4 regions of the Actinomadura sp. NAK00032 genome follow, and region 4 is predicted to be linked to each of the others. Evidence: riboswitches for the same ligand, from Rfam matches in the RefSeq annotation. Region 4 holds a riboswitch; each other region holds the start of a gene.

Region 1 (3,895 bases), 3.7 Mb from region 4:
GCCGTGATCATGCCCGGCTCCGGGCGCGGCTCAGGCCGTAGCCGCCGAGGCCGAGGCCGACGACGCCGACCGCGATGCCGATGCCGCCGAGGAGGCGGGCCGTCCCGTCCTCGGACGAGGCGGCGGCCTCGGCGGCGGGCTTCTTCTCGGCGGTCAGGCCGACCGTGGCGGCGCCGCCCTTCGGGGTGAGCTGGAGCGTCGGCGCCGGGTGCTCGGGTTCGGCGGCGCCCTCGGCCGGCGCCTCCTCCCACTTGACGACCTCGCCGTTGGAGTAGGTCTGGTCGGCCTTGAACATCAGCTGGTCCGTGTCGGTCGGGAGCGGCCCCATGGAGACGTCGAACTCCTCGAACCGACCGGCCTCGATCTTGCCGCCCGACCAGGTGATCGTGGTGACGGCCTCGGTCAGCTCGCCGCCGTGGGACTGGATCGGCTTCGGCAGCTTGGACTTCTCCGCCTTCACCGTCCAGCCCGGGGTCGGCCGGACGGACACCGACGCGAGCGGGTGGTCGACGGGCAGGTGCACGACGACCTTGGTCGTGGCGGCGTTGTCGCGCTCGTTCGGCACCCGGAACGAGACCTTGGCGTAGGAGCCCTGCTCGGCGCTCTTCGGGTTGGCGGTGACGTGCGCGGACGCGGCCGTGGCCGCCCCGAGCACCGAGAGGGCGGCGAGGGAGACGATGGCGCCGGCGCGGCGCGCGGGCACGGTGAAGGACATGCGGGAACTCCGTTCGAGTCGTACGGGAAGAGCCGGATGCGCCGTGGATCGGCGTCCGGTGACGTACGGCGCGCGCGTCAGATGTGCGCGAGCGCCCTCGAACGGAACGGGGGACCCCGCCGGACGACCTGGTGCCGCAGCGCGCGGTCGACGGCGGGGACGGCGGCCGGCGCCGGGGCGGGGACGGCCGGGCGCGGCGGCCCGGCCGGTTCGATGGTGAGCAGGGCGAGGAGCAGCCGGACGGGACGGTCGGCGGCCGCGGCGACCCGCCGGGCCATCGTCCACACGGACCGTTCGCCGCGCCGCAGCCACCAGGCGGCGACCAGCGCGGCGACGCAGTGCGCGAGCGTCATGGCCAGGCCGTTGCCGCCATGCGCGGCGGTGGCGCCGGGCATCGCGGCGGCGTCGGTCATGGCGGCGTGCATCGCCGGGGTGTGGCCCGCCATGGCGGGCATGGGGTGCGCGGCCGGATCGGCGGCTGCGCCCGTGAACAGCGTGTGCAGGGCGAACTGCCCGCCGAGGAGCCCGCCCAGGATCGTGCCGAGCGAGCGCTCATGGCCCGCCAGCATCAGCGTCACGCCGACGACCGCGCCGAACCCCATCGTCCCCGCCCAGAGCGGGACGGCCGCCCCGCCTGCGAGGACGTGCCCGAGCGCCGCCAGCGCGACGCACACGGTGGCGAACACCACCGCGCGTGCGGCGCGGAACAGGGGCTGCGGGGAACGCTCCGACATGACGGCACCATCGTGCCACCCCGGTCCGCGACCGTGTACCCGACCCCGGAAACCCACGGCGACACGCCCAACATCTTGGGGTTGCGCATTGATCGCAAACAAGATGTAGGGTTCAACCCCGTGCTGGTACGCCCCCGCCGCCCGGCGGCGGGGGCGTCGTGAGAGGGAACCCGGTGCGATTCCGGGACTGCCCCGCAGCGGTGAGCGGGAACGACCGCCGTCATGAGCACTGGGCCCGCCGGGCCCGGGAAGCGACGGCCAGTAGGACGTGCCTGACAGGTGCGCCGCCCGCGAGTCCGAAGACCTGCCCGCACGAGAAGGTCCGGGGGTCGTCCCCTCGGGCCGACACGTCCAGGCTTCGCGGGTGGGCCGGGGGCGGAGCGCGGCATGCCGTCGCGTCCCGTTCGCATGCCTCCGCGAGGCGGCTTGCGAGGGGAGAAGCACGTGACACAAGTGTTGGCCGACGCACCGGCGGCCGGGGGCATCGCCGGGGAGGTCGAGGCCGCCTGCGCCGGGGTACCGGATGTGGCGGCGGGGCGCGTGCTGGCCGCCGTCCGGTCCGGCGACGGGCTGGACACGGCGGCGCTGCGGGATCTCGCGATCGCCGAGGCCGCCGCCCTGGTGGCCGCCGAACCCGGCTACTCGAAGGTCGCCGCGCGGCTGCTCGGCGCCCGGATCCGGGACGAGGCGGCGTCCGCCGGCGTCACGGCGTTCGCCGAGTCGGTCGCCGCCGGGCACCGGGAGGGCCTGCTGGCGGACGGTCCGGCCGCGTTCGTCGCCGCCAACGCCGCCGCACTCGACGCGCTCATCGACGACGGCGCCGACGACCGGTTCGAGTACTTCGGGCTCCGCACCCTCTACGACCGGTATCTGCTGAGGCATCCGCGTTCGCGGCTCGTCCTGGAGCGTCCGCAGCACTTCCTGCTGCGCGTGGCATGCGGCCTCGCCGACACGGTGGACGAGGCGGCGGACCTGTACGGCCTGCTCAGCACGCTGTCGTACCTGCCCAGCTCGCCGACCCTGTTCAACTCGGCCGCGCGCCGCCCGCAGCTGTCGTCGTGCTTCCTGCTCGACTCGCCGCGCGACGAGCTGGAGGCGATCTACGAGCGGTACGGGCAGGTCGCGCGGCTCAGCAAGTACGCGGGCGGCATCGGCATCTCGTGGACGAAGGTGCGCTCGCGGGGCTCGCTGATCCGCGGCACGAACGGGCACTCCAACGGCATCGTCCCGTGGCTGCGCACGCTGGACTCGTCCGTCGCCGCCGTCAACCAGGGCGGCCGCCGCAAGGGCGCCGCCTGCGTCTACCTGGAGCCGTGGCACGCCGACGTCGAGGAGTTCCTCGAACTGCGCGACAACACGGGCGAGGACGCGCGCCGCACCCACAACCTGAACCTCGCCAACTGGATCCCGGACGAGTTCATGCGCCGCGTCGAGGACGACGCGCCCTGGTCGCTGTTCGACCCGAAGGAGGTCCCCGAGTTGGCCGACCTCTGGGGGGACGAGTTCGACGCGGCGTACCGGGCGGCGGAGCGGGACGGACGGTTCGTCCGGCAGGTCCCGGCCCGCAAGCTGTACGGGCGCATGATGCGCACCCTCGCGGAGACGGGCAACGGATGGATGACGTTCAAGGACGCCGCCAACCGCGCCTGCAACCAGACCGCCGAGCCCGGCGAGCCGCCCGTGGAGGGGCGACCCTCCACACCACCCGAAAAGAGGGTCGTCCACCTCTCCAACCTGTGCACAGAGATCCTTGAGGTGACCAGCGATGGCGAGGCCGCCGTCTGCAACCTCGGATCGGTGAATCTGGCCGCGCACGTGACGCCCGCCGGGGTCGACTGGGAGCGGCTTCGTTCAACGGTCCGCACCGCCGTCCGCTTCTTGGACCGCACCATCGACAGGGGCTTCTACCCCACGCCGGAGGCGGAGAAGGCCAACCGCAAGTGGCGTCCGGTCGGGCTGGGCGTGATGGGTCTCGCCGACGTCTTCTTCACGCTGCGCCTGCCGTTCGACTCCGACGAGGCCCGCGCGCTGTCGACGCGCATCGCCGAGGAGATCGCGCTGGCCGCCTACGGGGCGTCCGCCGACCTCGCCGCCGCGCACGGGCCGCTGCCCGCCTACGGCATGACCCGTACCGCGCGCGGCCGGCTCCACCTGGACCACTTCCCGGACGCCGCGCCGGCCCGTCCCGCCGAGTGGGCCGCGCTCCGCGAGCGCGTCGCCGCGGTCGGGCTCCGCAACTCGCTGCTGATCGCGATCGCGCCGACCGCGACGATCGCGTCCATCGCGGGCTGCTACGAGTGCATCGAGCCGCAGGTGTCCAACCTGTTCAAGCGCGAGACGCTGTCCGGCGAGTTCCTGCAGATCAACGGCTACCTGGTGGCCGAGCTGAAGGCGCTCGGGCTGTGGACGCCGGCCGTCCGCGAGGCGATCAAACGCGCGAACGGCT
Region 2 (3,895 bases), 4.0 Mb from region 4:
GGCCGCCTTCATCTGGGCCTGCCGGGCGGCTCTGAGACTGACCGGCCGGCGGGCTCCTCTCATCGCGGTCGTAGCGGCCGGCCTCCTATTGGAACCGGTCTACCACTCGTTCTTCCTGGGCCAGGTCAACCTCTTCCTGCTGGCCCTGGTCCTGGCCGACATGCACCGCGCCGCCCAGGGCCGCCCCGCCGGAATCGCCATCGGCATCGCGACCGCGATCAAACTGACCCCGGCCGTCTTCGTCGTCCTGCTCCTGCTGACAAGGCGCACGAGAGACGCCGTGACCGCGACGGCGACCTTCGCCGCCTGCACCCTGCTCGCCTACGCCATCGCCCCGGAAGCGTCCCGCGTCTATTGGCTGGACACTTTCTACGACACGTCCCGCGTGGGCGTCCCGTACATCAGCAATCAATCCCCTTACGGCACGCTGACCCGCATATTGCGCGGGACGGCCGAAGTAGGCGACTGGTACACCGCCATCCCCCTGACGATCGGCGCGATCGGCCTGGCGATCGCCGTCCTATGGGCCAGGCGGGGCGACTGGCTGGCCGCAACGGCGGTAACAGGGGCCACCGGCCTACTGGTCTCCCCCATCTCCTGGGCGCACCACTGGGTATGGATCGTCCCGGCCCTGGCGGTACTCCTCAGAAACGGCAACCGCAAAACCGCCCTGGCCGCCTACGTCCTCTTCGCGCTCTCACCCCTCTGGTGGACGCCCCACAACGGCCACCCGCTCCAATACGGCTTCCACATCTTCCTGACCCCGATCGCCAACTGCTACCTGCTGGCCGGCATGGCCTTCCTGGCCCACATGGCGATCCGCCTCAAGACCGCCCCGCCCACCGGTCAAGGTGAACAGCGGCGTCCAGTGCCCGCCGCTGCCGCCACCCGTGCCGTTCGAGATCCGGAGCGGGTTGCAGACGGCTGACCGGCCCAAGACACAGCCAGGCGACCGGACGAACGTCCACCGGAATGCCGAGCAACTCACGCAGATAGGCCTCCCGGTAGAACGACACCCACCCCACGCCGAGGCCCTCCGCCGTAGCGGCCAGCCACAGGTTCTGAATGGCCAGGCAGACCGAGTACAGCCCCGCGTCCGCGATCGCGTGCCGTCCCAGAACCGCAGGCCCGCCCCGAGCGGCGTCGTAAGTGACCACAACGGAAAGGGAAGACTCCAGAACCCCATCAATCTTGATCTTCGCGAACCGCTCAGCGGCGTCCCCACGCAGACCGCGAGCGAATACGGCCCGCTCCCCCTCGACATGCTCATGAAAGGCACGCCGAAGCCGGGCATCCCTCACCAGAATGAAATCCCAGGGCTGCGACAGCCCCACGCTCGGCGCGGCATGCGCCGCCGCGAGCACCCGGTCGAGAACGTCCCGGGCAATGGGCGCACCGGTGAACTCGGCACGCACATCGCGGCGGCGGTGGATGACGTCGTAAAGCTCCATGGCAGGCTCCCGCTGCGTCGGGCCGCCACAGGGCGGCCGCGTGGAGCGGGGCCGGTCTTCGGACTCCCGGATCGACGCCGGCCGCCCGCCTTCCCAGCCTTCCGGCCAGTGGCCGCGCAAACGCGCGTGGACGGCAGCTCCCCGGTCACCGCGGCGGGCCCGTGCCGGATTCACACCGGCTTCCCGATTCTCCCCACGAAGGGGCACCCCGCATCAGTTCATGCCACCGGCGACCCTACCGCCGTCAACGCTCACGACCGAAGGCCGGGTCGATGAGCCCCAGCCAAGCCCCCTGGTCGTCCGCGAGCGGCCGCACCAACGGCAACGCCACGAACCGGCACGCAAACCTCAACCCCGCATCGCCGCCATCACCGTCCACCACGTGCTCCCACGCATCCGCCACGGACGCCCCCGCGACAAGATGAAAAAACGACGTCTTGCGAGGCTCGCCAGTGCAAGGATGCGGCTTCTCCTCAACAGCAACACGCCGAACAACCGAGACATCGCCAAGCCCCGTCTCCTCAAAAACCTCCCGCAGAACGGCACGCACCAGATCTTCGCCGCCCCTCACACCACCCGCAGGCACCTGAGTCCCCGCGTCCGGCATGCCGACGTGGTCGAAGACGAGCAGCTCAGGACCGGAGCCGTACCTGACCACATAAGCGGCGACACGAATCCTGGGCGGACTCAAACGCCGGGACCAAGCGACAGCCGCCCCGGCGGCGGGTAGGGCAGGTCCGGCCGCGAGCCGGCGGAAAGCCCGTCGAGGGCCAGTTCGAGATAACGCCGCCAGGCCTGCGGCTCATGGTCCAGCAGCGGCGCCGCCGTGTGCTGGATGCCGGTCAGCAGCAGGACCACATCGGTGCCGGTGACGTCCGGCCGCACGGCCCCCTGCCGCCGGGCACGGTCGGTGATCTCCTCCGCGACGTCGCGCAGCCGCTGGATCGCCTCCCGCACCTGCTCGCTCTGCAGCGACGGACGGCCGACGACCTCGCAGAACGCCCGGTCCCTGACGAAGATCTCCACCCCGGCGGCCATGAACTCCCGCAGCGCCCGCCCGGCATCGTCGTCCTCCAGCAGCGCGGTCCCGGTGCTCTCCAGCTCGTCCAGCATGCCGAGCATGATCGCCGCGAGCAGATCGGCCTTGGAGGAGAAGTGCCGGAAGACCGTGCCCTTGCCCACCCCGGCGCACTCCGCGATCTCCCCGATGGACACCTCGACCCCGCGCTCGGCGAACGTCCGGGCCGCGGCGTCCAGCAGCAGCCGCCGATTGCGCACCGCGTCACTGCGCGACGGGACGGTTCTGGCCATGTGCCGCTCCTTCCTCCAGCGCCCACTCTATCTAAGGTGACCAATCGGTCCGCTTATGAGCTAGGCTAAGGTGACCACCCGGTCCGCTTAGGTGGGCCACGAAAGGACACGACATGAACGACACGCTCGCCGGAAAGGTCATCCTGGTCACCGGAGCGTCCTCGGGCATTGGCGAGGCGACCGCACTGGCCCTGTCCACCGCCGGCGCGAGCCTGGCCGCCGGCGCCCGCCGAGCCGACCGCCTGACGGCCCTGGCGGACAAGGCACCGGGCGAGGTGCTCCCCCTCGACCTGGACGTGACGGACCAACGGTCAGTGCAGGCCGCGGTCGCCGCGACCGTCGAACACTTCGGCGGCCTGGACGTCCTGGTGAACAACGCCGGGGTGATGCTCAGCGGCCCGATCGCGGGCGCCGACACCACCGAATGGACCCGCATGGTCGAAACGAACCTGCTCGGCTCGATGTACGCGGTCCACGCGGCCCTGCCGCACCTCCTGGAGAGCAAGGGCACCGTCCTCCAGGTCTCCTCGACGTCAGGACGGATCGCATCAGCGGGCGGCGGCGTCTACGCCGCGACGAAGTTCGGCGTCAACGCCTTCTCCGAGGCACTCCGGCAGGAAGTCACCACCCAGGGCGTGCGCGTGGTCCTGGTGGAACCGGGCTTCGTCTCCACCGAACTGGCCGACCACATCTCCGACCCGGCAAGCCGAGCAACCGCCCAGCAGATGGCCTCGGCCATGCGCACACTCCAACCCGAAGACATAGCCAACGCCGTCGTGTACGCACTCACGCAGCCTGAACACGTCGCGGTCAACGAGATCCTCATCCGCCCAACCGACCAGACCCAATAACAGCCCACCCCACCACCCCGCCGACCGCATGAACGGCCTCCGACCAAGGCAGCAGGAACCAAACTGGTGGGACGGACCCTGTCGGCGGGGCAACCGGCGCCGCGCGTCCCTACGGGAGCCCCGCGATGCCCCAGCACGGCGGACACCCAGGCAACTGATCGTGTCCATCAAAGACAGAAACGCAATACACGGGCTCCAGCAACCACCGGCCGCCTCGCTCCGCAAACGTCGCCGACATTCAGCAACGGCGGCGGACAACCGGGGTGGGTCTTCAGGGCCGTG
Region 3 (3,895 bases), 390 kb from region 4:
TGCACGAACAGCTGCCCGGGAGGCGGCCCCCAGTGCAGCTCCATCTCGCCGCGCAGTTCCTCGGGGAGCGTCCGGTACCAGCGCTCGTAGGACGCGCCGGAGATCCGGACGGGGTTGCCCGCGAGCTGCTCCTCGGTGAGCCAGTCCTCGTCCTGGCCGCCGGCGGCGATGAGCGCGTGGATGAGCGCGTCGCCGTCCAGGCCCGCGGCGTCGTCGCCGACGCCGGGGAAGCCTCCGCCCAGGTCGTGGCCCTCGTCGCGGAGGCGGGCCAGCAGCCGGACGGTGCTCGCCGGGGTGTCGAGCCCGACGGCGTTCCCGACGCGGGAGTGCTTGGTCGGGTACGCCGACAGCATCACCGCGACGCGGCGCTCGGCGGGCGGGGTGTGCCGCAGGCGGCCGTGCCGGACGGCGATCCCCGCGACGCGCGCCGCCCGCTCCGGGTCGGCCCGGTAGACGGTGAGGCCGTCCTCGTCGATCTCCTTGAACGAGAACGGGACGGTGATGATCCGGCCGTCGAACTCGGGGATCGCGACCTGCGACGCGGCGTCCAGCGGGGACAGGCCGTCGTCGCTGTCCTCCCAGGCGGCGCGGCTGGTGGTGAGGCAGAGGCCCTGCAGGATCGGGACGTCGAGCGCGGCGAGGGCGCCGACGTCCCACGCCTCGTCGTCGCCGCCCGCCCCGGCGGTCGCGGGCCTGGACCCGCCCGCCGCGAGGACGGTCACGACCAGCGCGTCCGCCCGGCGGAGGGTGTCGAGCAGCGCGGGCTCGGCGGTGCGCAGGGACGAGCAGAAGACGGGCATGGCCTGCCCGCCCGCGTCCTCGACGGCCGCGCACAGCGCCTCGGCGAACGCGGTGTTCCCGGCCATGTGGTGGGCGCGGTAGTAGAGCACGCCGACGACGGGGCCCTCGGTGGTGCGGGGCTCGCGTTCGAGCCGCCCCCACGTCGGCGTCGCGGCCGGGGGCGCGAACCCGCGCCCGGTCAGCAGCACGGTGTCGGACAGGAACGCGTGCAGCTCGGCGAGGTTGGCGGGCCCGCCGTGCGCGAGGTAGGCGTGGGCCTCGGCGCACACGCCGGCGGCGACCCCGCCGCGGAGCCGGGACAGCTCCATCAGCTCGGCGTCGGGGGCCTGCTCGCCGCCGAGGACCACCACCGGGCGGGGGCCGGCGAGGAGCGCGTCGAGCCCGTCCTCCCAAACGCGCCGCCCGCCGAGCAGCCGGACCACGACGAGGCCCGTGCCCTCGGTCAGTGCGGGCAGGTCGGCGGCGGTGAGCCGGGCGGGATTGCCGAGCCGGTAGCCGGCGCCGGACGCGCGGGCGCTCAGCAGATCGGTGTCGGACGTCGACAGCAGCAGCACGGTGCCAGCGGACACGGCCGTTCCTCCCCTGGGGTCCTCGCCCCGGTAGCGGGTGTCGCGACGGCAGGAGTCTCCTGGCTCCCGGATCGATGCTCGCCCCGGCCTTCCCGTCCGTGCGGACAGTGGCCTCAAGCGGGGTTCGCTCCCCGGTCACAGTGGCGGGACCGCGCCGGATTCACACCGGCTTCCTCCCATTGCCATCGCCTGGGGAGAACAGTACGGCAGCGCGGCCCGCCCGCAAAGTGTGGTTAACATCCTCCCCGTGCCGATTGTCAGACCGCACGCCGACGCGTGCCCCGGTGCGCTGCGCACCCACAACGCCGCCGACGGGCCGCTGGCGCGTGTCCGGGTGCCGGGCGGCGCGGTGTCGTCCGCGCAGCTCGAAGTGCTCGGCGCCGCCGCCCGCGAGCTGGGCCGCGACGTGATCGAACTCACCTCGCGCGGCAATCTGCAGCTGCGCGGCGTCCGCGATCCGGCGGCGCTCGCGGCGCGCCTGGAGGCGGCGGGGCTGCTGCCGTCGCCGTCCCACGAGCGGGTGCGCAACATCGTCGCGTCCCCGCTCGGCGGGCGCGGCCGGCACGGCGTCCTGGCGACGGATCCGCTGGTCGCGGCCCTCGACCGGGCGCTGTGCGCGAACCCGCGGCTGGCCGGCCTGCCGGGCCGCTTCCTGTTCGCGCTGGACGACGGCACCGGCGACGCGGCCGCCGTGGACGCCGACCTGACCTTCGCGCCGGACGGCCTCCGCGTCGCCGGGGCACGGGTCTCCGTTCCCGCCGGTGACGCGGTCGCGACGCTGGTCGCGGCCGCGGCGGCGTTCCTCGACGTCCGGGGGGACGCGTGGCGGGTCTCGGAGGTCCCGGACGGGGCGCGGCTCGTCGCCGGACGGCTCGGCGCGAGTGCGGAGGAACCCGGCGCGCCCCCTGAGCCCCGGCCCCCGTACGCCGGGATCGTCCGGCAGCGGGACGGGCTCGTCGCGCTGGAGGTCGTGCCGCCGCTCGGTCGGCTGTCGGGCGCGCGGGCCGAGGCTCTCGCCGGGTCCTCGGGCAGCGTGCGGGTCACGCCGTGGCGGAGCGTCGTGCTGCGGGATCTGACTTCCGGCGAGGCCGGCGAGGTCGCGGCGGTGCTCGCGGCGGCGGGGTTCGCGGTCGACGCCGCGTCGCCGTGGGTCGGGGTCACCGCCTGCACCGGGAGCCCCGGCTGCGCGAAGTCGCGCGGCGACGTGCTGGGCGAGGCGCGGCGGTGGGTCGCCGGGCTGGAGCGCGCACCCGAGACGCCCGTCCACTGGGCGGGATGCGAGCGGCGCTGCGGGACGCCCCGCGGCCCGGTCGTGCTGAGGATGCCTGAGGAGCAGCGGTGATGGACTATGTCCGGGACGGCGCCGAGATCTACCGGCGGTCCTTCGCGACGATCCGCGCGGAGGCCGACCTGTCGGGCCTGCCGGACGACGTCGCGCGCGTCGCGGTGCGGATGATCCACGCCTGCGGGATGACCGACCTCGTCCGGGATCTGGGCTGGTCGCCGGGGGTCGTGGCGCGGGCGCGGGCGGCGCTGCTGGACGGCGCGCCGGTCCTGTGCGACGCGCGGATGGTCGCGTCCGGTATCACGCGCGCGCGGCTGCCGGCGGGCAACGACGTGGTGTGCGCGCTGGGCGAGCCGGAGGTGCCCGCGCTGGCGGAGCGGCTCGGCACCACGCGCAGCGCGGCGGCCCTCGACCTGTGGCTGGACCGGCTCGAGGGGTCGGTCGTGGCGATCGGCAACGCGCCGACCGCGCTGTTCCGGCTGCTGGAGCTGGTGGCGGCGGGCGCGGGGCGTCCGGCGGCGGTGCTCGGGATCCCGGTCGGGTTCATCGGCGCGGCCGAGTCGAAGGAGGCGCTCGCCGCGAGCGGGCTCGACCACCTGGTGGTGCGCGGGCGGCGCGGCGGCAGCGCGATGACGGCGGCGGCGGTCAACGCCGTCGCCAGTGAGGCGGAGTGATGGCGGGACGGCTGTTCGGCGTGGGCGTCGGCCCCGGCGATCCGGAGCTGGTCACGGTCAAGGCGGCGCGGCTGATCGGCGAGGCGGACGTGGTCGCCTTCCACTGCGCGCGGCACGGCCGCAGCATCGCCCGGTCGGCCGCCGAACCGTACCTGCGGGACGGCCGGATCGAGGAGCAGCTCGTCTACCCGGTGACCACGGAGGCGACCGCCCATCCGGGCGGCTACCAGGGCGCGCTCGACGAGTTCTACGCCGACTGCGCCGCCCGGCTCTCCGCGCACCTGGACGCGGGCCGGACGGTCGTGGTGCTGAGCGAGGGCGACCCGCTGTTCTACGGGTCCTACATGCACCTGCACAAGCGCCTCGCGCCGCACTACCCGGCCGAGGTGGTGCCCGGCGTGACGTCGGTGAGCGCGGCGTCGGCGGCGGCCGGGCGGCCGCTGGCGGAGCGGGAGGAGACGCTGACGGTCCTGCCCGGGACGCTGCCCGGCGACGAGCTGGCCGAGCGGCTGCGCGGGACGGACGCGGCGGCCGTGCTCAAGCTCGGCCGGACGTTCCCCAAGGTC
Region 4 (3,895 bases):
CGCTGTTGACGATCATGGCGCGGGAGGGCGCCTCGCCCACCCTGACGTCCACCCCGCAGTTCTCGACGGTGAGGGGGTAGCGCACCGTCGTACCGCTCTGGCCGCCCGCCTCTCGGCCCGCCGGGCCGCATCCGGCCAGCGCGGCGGCCAGCAGCCCGGCCCCGAACCAGGCGAGGTATCGCTTCATCTGGCGCATCGCTCCTTGCGGTGGTCGTCCGGCGTCCGGTCAGCCGGTGCTCGCGGGCGCGGCGTCGAGCGGGTGGAAGAGGAACTGGATGCCGCGGGAGGTCTCCAAGCGCTCGACACCGACGCCGTAGACGCCTTCGAGGAGTCCGGGCGTCAGCACGTCGGCGCACGGGCCGTGCGCGACGACGCCGCCCCGCTGGAGGACGAGGACGTCGTCGCAGTAGCGGGCGGCCAGGTTGAGGTCGTGGAGCACGATGACCGTGGTGATGCCGAGCCCGCGGATCATGGTGAGCAGCTCGTGCTGGAACCGGATGTCGAGGTGGTTGGTCGGCTCGTCGAGCACCAGGTGCGCGGGCTGCTGCGCCAGCGCGCGGGCGATCATCACGCGCTGTTTCTCGCCGCCGGACAGCCGGACGAAGACCCGGTCCGCCAGGTGCCGGGCGCCGACCCTGCGCAGCGCGGCCGCCGCGATCCGGTGGTCGCCGGCGCCGTTGCGGGAGAACGTCGACTGGTGCGGCGCCCGGCCGAGCATGACCATGTCGGCCACGGTCAGCGGCAGGTCGCCCGCCGACTCCTGCAGCACGACGGCGACCCGCCGGGCGAGTTCGCGGTGGGGCAGGGAGTCCAGCGGGCGCCCGTCGATCAGGACCTGCCCGCTGCGGGGCGGCACGATCCCGGTGAGCATCCGGACCACCGTCGTCTTGCCGCTGCCGTTGGGGCCGAGCAGCCCGAGGATCCGGCCGGTCCCGGCCCGCACGTCGACGTCGCGCACCACGGTCGCCGCGCCGTAGGCGTAGCTGAGCCCGCGTCCTTCGATCATGGCTGTCTCACTCGCTTCCGGCGTGCGGGCGGCGGACCAGGATGAGCAGGAACGGCGCGCCGACCAGCGCGGTGATGATGCCGATCGGCAGTTCCTGCGGGCTGAGGACCATGCGTGCGGCCAGGTCGGCCCACAGCAGGAACGTCGCGCCGATGAGCGCGGCGACGGGCACGGCCCGGCGGTGCGTGGCCCCCACGACGCGCCGGGCCAGATGCGGGATCACCAGCCCGACGAAGCCGATGCTGCCCGAGGAGGCCACCAGCACCCCCACCGCCAGGGACACCAGGACCAGCAGCACCAGGCGGAACCCCGCCGGCGAGACGCCCAGGGTGTGCGCGGTCTCGTCGCCGATCGCGAGCGCGTCCAGCCGGCGTCCCCACAGCGTGAGCAGGACGGTCACCAGCACGACTGCCGCCACGACCACGAACAGGGGCGCCGACCAGTGCGCGAGTGCCAGCGTGCCCAGCAGCCAGAACAGCACCGACCGCGACCCCTCGGCCGAATCGGACGCGAAGATCAGGAAGCTGGTCAGCGCGTAGAGCGCGTACCCGACGGCCACCCCGGTCATCAGCAGCCGGGTCGAGGTGATCCGCCCGGCCGTCCGGGCGATCACGAACACCAGCAGCGACGCGGCCAGCGCGCCCAGGAACGCGGCGATCTGCAGCGCGTGCTCGCCCCACCCCGCGCCGAACCCGAACAGGATCGCGGCGGCCGCGCCCGCCGAGCCGCCGGAGTTGACGCCCAGCAGGTACGGGTCGGCGAGCATGTTGCGCACCATCGCCTGCAGCGCCATGCCGGTGACGGCGAGCCCGGCGCCGACCGCCGCCCCCAGCAGCACGCGCGGCAACCGGACCCGCCACACGATCGAGTCGTGCGCCGGACGCCAGGTGACCTCGGCCGGGCTGCCGACCAGGTGGTGGCCGACCACGTCGAGGACGGTCGTGGGCGGCACCGCCACCGCGCCCATCGCGACCGCGGCGACGACCGTGGCGAGCAGGACCGCCACGAGCCCGAGCAGGAGCAGCAGGTACCGGCGCCGCCGGGAGGACGCCCCCAGGTCGTCGCCGCCGGAGTCCGGCAGCGCGACGGACGGGACCGCCGATGACGAGACCATGCATCCCCTCAGTTATTGCGAGCTATATGCAGTAACTAATGACATGCAGGAGTGTCCTGTCAAGGGAGATCATCATGTGACGCGGCGCTCACCTGCCGGATGTGTCACGATGTGCGGAGTAGGCGACGGCGGAACGAGGAAGCCGGTGCGAATCCGGCGCGGTCCCGCCACTGTGATCGGCGAGCGGATCCCGAACCATGCCACTGCCCGCGCACGCGGGTGGGAAGGCCGGGACGAGCGTTGACCCGAGAGCCAGGAGACTCACGCGGTCGCCTCCTCGATCGGACTGGGGCGGATCTCCCCAGAGAGGAGGGGCTGTATGCCCATGGGTTCGGCATGCCCGGCACCGCGCCGGACGGCGGCGCACATCTCACGCTCGAAGGCGCTCTTGGTGACCGGCGTGCGCGGCGGGCGGGCGCTGGCCGTCCTGGCGATGCTCGTGCTGCTGTCGGCCGGCTGCGGCGGCGCGGAGCGCGTCACGGGCGGGACGTCCGGTTCGCCGCCGGACGGGTTCCCGGTGACGGTCGCCAACTGCGGGGTGACGACCACGTACCAGCGGCCGCCGCGGCGGGCGGTCTCGCTCAACCAGCACGCGACCGAGGTGATGCTGGCGCTCGGCCTGGAGAAGTCGATGGTGGGGACCGGCTACCTGGACGACGAGGTGCTGCCGGAGTTCCGGCGGGCCTACGACCGGGTGAAGGTCATCTCCAGGGAGTACCCCTCGTTCGAGACGCTGCTGGCGGCCGAGCCCGACTTCGTGTACGGGGGCTGGAAGAGCGCCTTCGACGAGAAGGCGGGCCGCGGCCGGGCCGCGTTGCGGAAGGCGGGCATCGACACCCGTCTCAACATCGAGGAATGCCCGGCGGGGCCGGTGACCGCGGCCACCGCCGAGGAGGAGATCCGGGCCGTCGCCGAGGTCTTCGGTGTCCCGGACCGGGCCGAGCGGCGGATCGCCTTGATGCGCGCCGTCCTGGACGGGGTGAAGCGCGCGCTGTCGGGCGCCGCGCCGGTCAAGGTGGCCGTCTACGACAGCGGGGACAAGACCGCCTTCACCGCGGGCGGCGCCGGGATCGGCAACGAGATGATCCGGCTGGCGGGCGGGACCAACCTGTTCGCCGACGTGGACAAGCCCTACGGGAACGTCTCCTTCGAGCAGTTCGCCGAGCGCGCACCGGACGTCGTCCTCATCTACGACTACGGCGAGCAGTCCGCCGAGGACAAGAAGAAGTTCCTGCTGAGCAATCCCGCGCTCAAGGACGTCCCCGCCATCAGGGACCGGCGGTTCGCGGTGCTGCCGCTGTCGTCCACGGTGACCGGCGTGAGGGTCGCGGACGCGGTGGCCTCGCTGGCCCGGCAACTGCACCCGGACCGCTTCGCGTGACCGGCGTGACCGAAGCCCGCGGCTCCGGCGCCCGGACGGCGGCGGCCGCGCCCGCTCCGCGCCGCCGGCTCCCCTACCCGCTGGTCCTGGCGCTGCTGGGTGCGCTGGTGCTGGCGGCGGCCACGGCGGGGATCTCGGCGGGCTCGGTCCGGCTGCCGCCCGAGCAGGTCTGGGGCATCCTGCTGCACCGCCTGCATCCGGCGCTGGCCGCCCCGGACTGGCCGCCCGTCCGCGAGACGATCGTGCTGGACGTCCGGCTCCCCCGCGTGCTGCTGTGCGGGGTGGTCGGCGCGGGCCTGTCGGTGTGCGGGATGGCGCTGCAGGCGCTGGTGCGCAACCCGCTCGCCGACCCGATGCTGCTCGGGGTGTCGTCCGGCGCGACGGTCGGGGCGGT

The links. A riboswitch is a leader RNA that binds a small molecule or an ion and turns the genes downstream of it on or off. The one in region 4 is predicted to bind cobalamin.
Region 1: it holds a riboswitch for cobalamin, as region 4 does, so the genes downstream of both, HUT06_RS41805 (ribonucleoside-diphosphate reductase subunit alpha) here and HUT06_RS24845 (ABC transporter substrate-binding protein) in region 4, are expected to answer to the same signal.
Region 2: it holds a riboswitch for cobalamin, as region 4 does, so the genes downstream of both, bluB (5,6-dimethylbenzimidazole synthase) here and HUT06_RS24845 (ABC transporter substrate-binding protein) in region 4, are expected to answer to the same signal.
Region 3: it holds a riboswitch for cobalamin, as region 4 does, so the genes downstream of both, cobN (cobaltochelatase subunit CobN) here and HUT06_RS24845 (ABC transporter substrate-binding protein) in region 4, are expected to answer to the same signal.

What each region holds. Positions count from the first base shown of each region.
Region 1 covers NZ_CP054932.1:9,055,922-9,059,816, reverse strand. The annotation lists gene HUT06_RS41815 (YcnI family protein) at 8-715, opposite strand; gene HUT06_RS41810 (hypothetical protein) at 793-1,449, opposite strand; cobalamin riboswitch at 1,611-1,755, shown strand; gene HUT06_RS41805 (ribonucleoside-diphosphate reductase subunit alpha) at 1,894-3,895, shown strand, end outside.
Region 2 covers NZ_CP054932.1:1,327,852-1,331,746, reverse strand. The annotation lists gene HUT06_RS06295 (glycosyltransferase 87 family protein) at 1-928, shown strand, start outside; gene bluB (5,6-dimethylbenzimidazole synthase) at 825-1,451, opposite strand; cobalamin riboswitch at 1,483-1,677, opposite strand; gene HUT06_RS06285 (NUDIX domain-containing protein) at 1,696-2,142, opposite strand; gene HUT06_RS06280 (TetR/AcrR family transcriptional regulator) at 2,139-2,762, opposite strand; gene HUT06_RS06275 (SDR family NAD(P)-dependent oxidoreductase) at 2,876-3,613, shown strand.
Region 3 covers NZ_CP054932.1:5,722,515-5,726,409, forward strand. The annotation lists gene cobN (cobaltochelatase subunit CobN) at 1-1,370, opposite strand, end outside; cobalamin riboswitch at 1,423-1,546, opposite strand; gene HUT06_RS26715 (precorrin-3B synthase) at 1,618-2,712, shown strand; gene HUT06_RS26720 (precorrin-8X methylmutase) at 2,709-3,329, shown strand; gene cobJ (precorrin-3B C(17)-methyltransferase) at 3,329-3,895, shown strand, end outside.
Region 4 covers NZ_CP054932.1:5,329,233-5,333,127, forward strand. The annotation lists gene HUT06_RS24830 (ABC transporter substrate-binding protein) at 1-187, opposite strand, end outside; gene HUT06_RS24835 (ABC transporter ATP-binding protein) at 227-1,006, opposite strand; gene HUT06_RS24840 (iron ABC transporter permease) at 1,014-2,120, opposite strand; cobalamin riboswitch at 2,253-2,383, shown strand; gene HUT06_RS24845 (ABC transporter substrate-binding protein) at 2,512-3,501, shown strand; gene HUT06_RS24850 (iron ABC transporter permease) at 3,507-3,895, shown strand, end outside.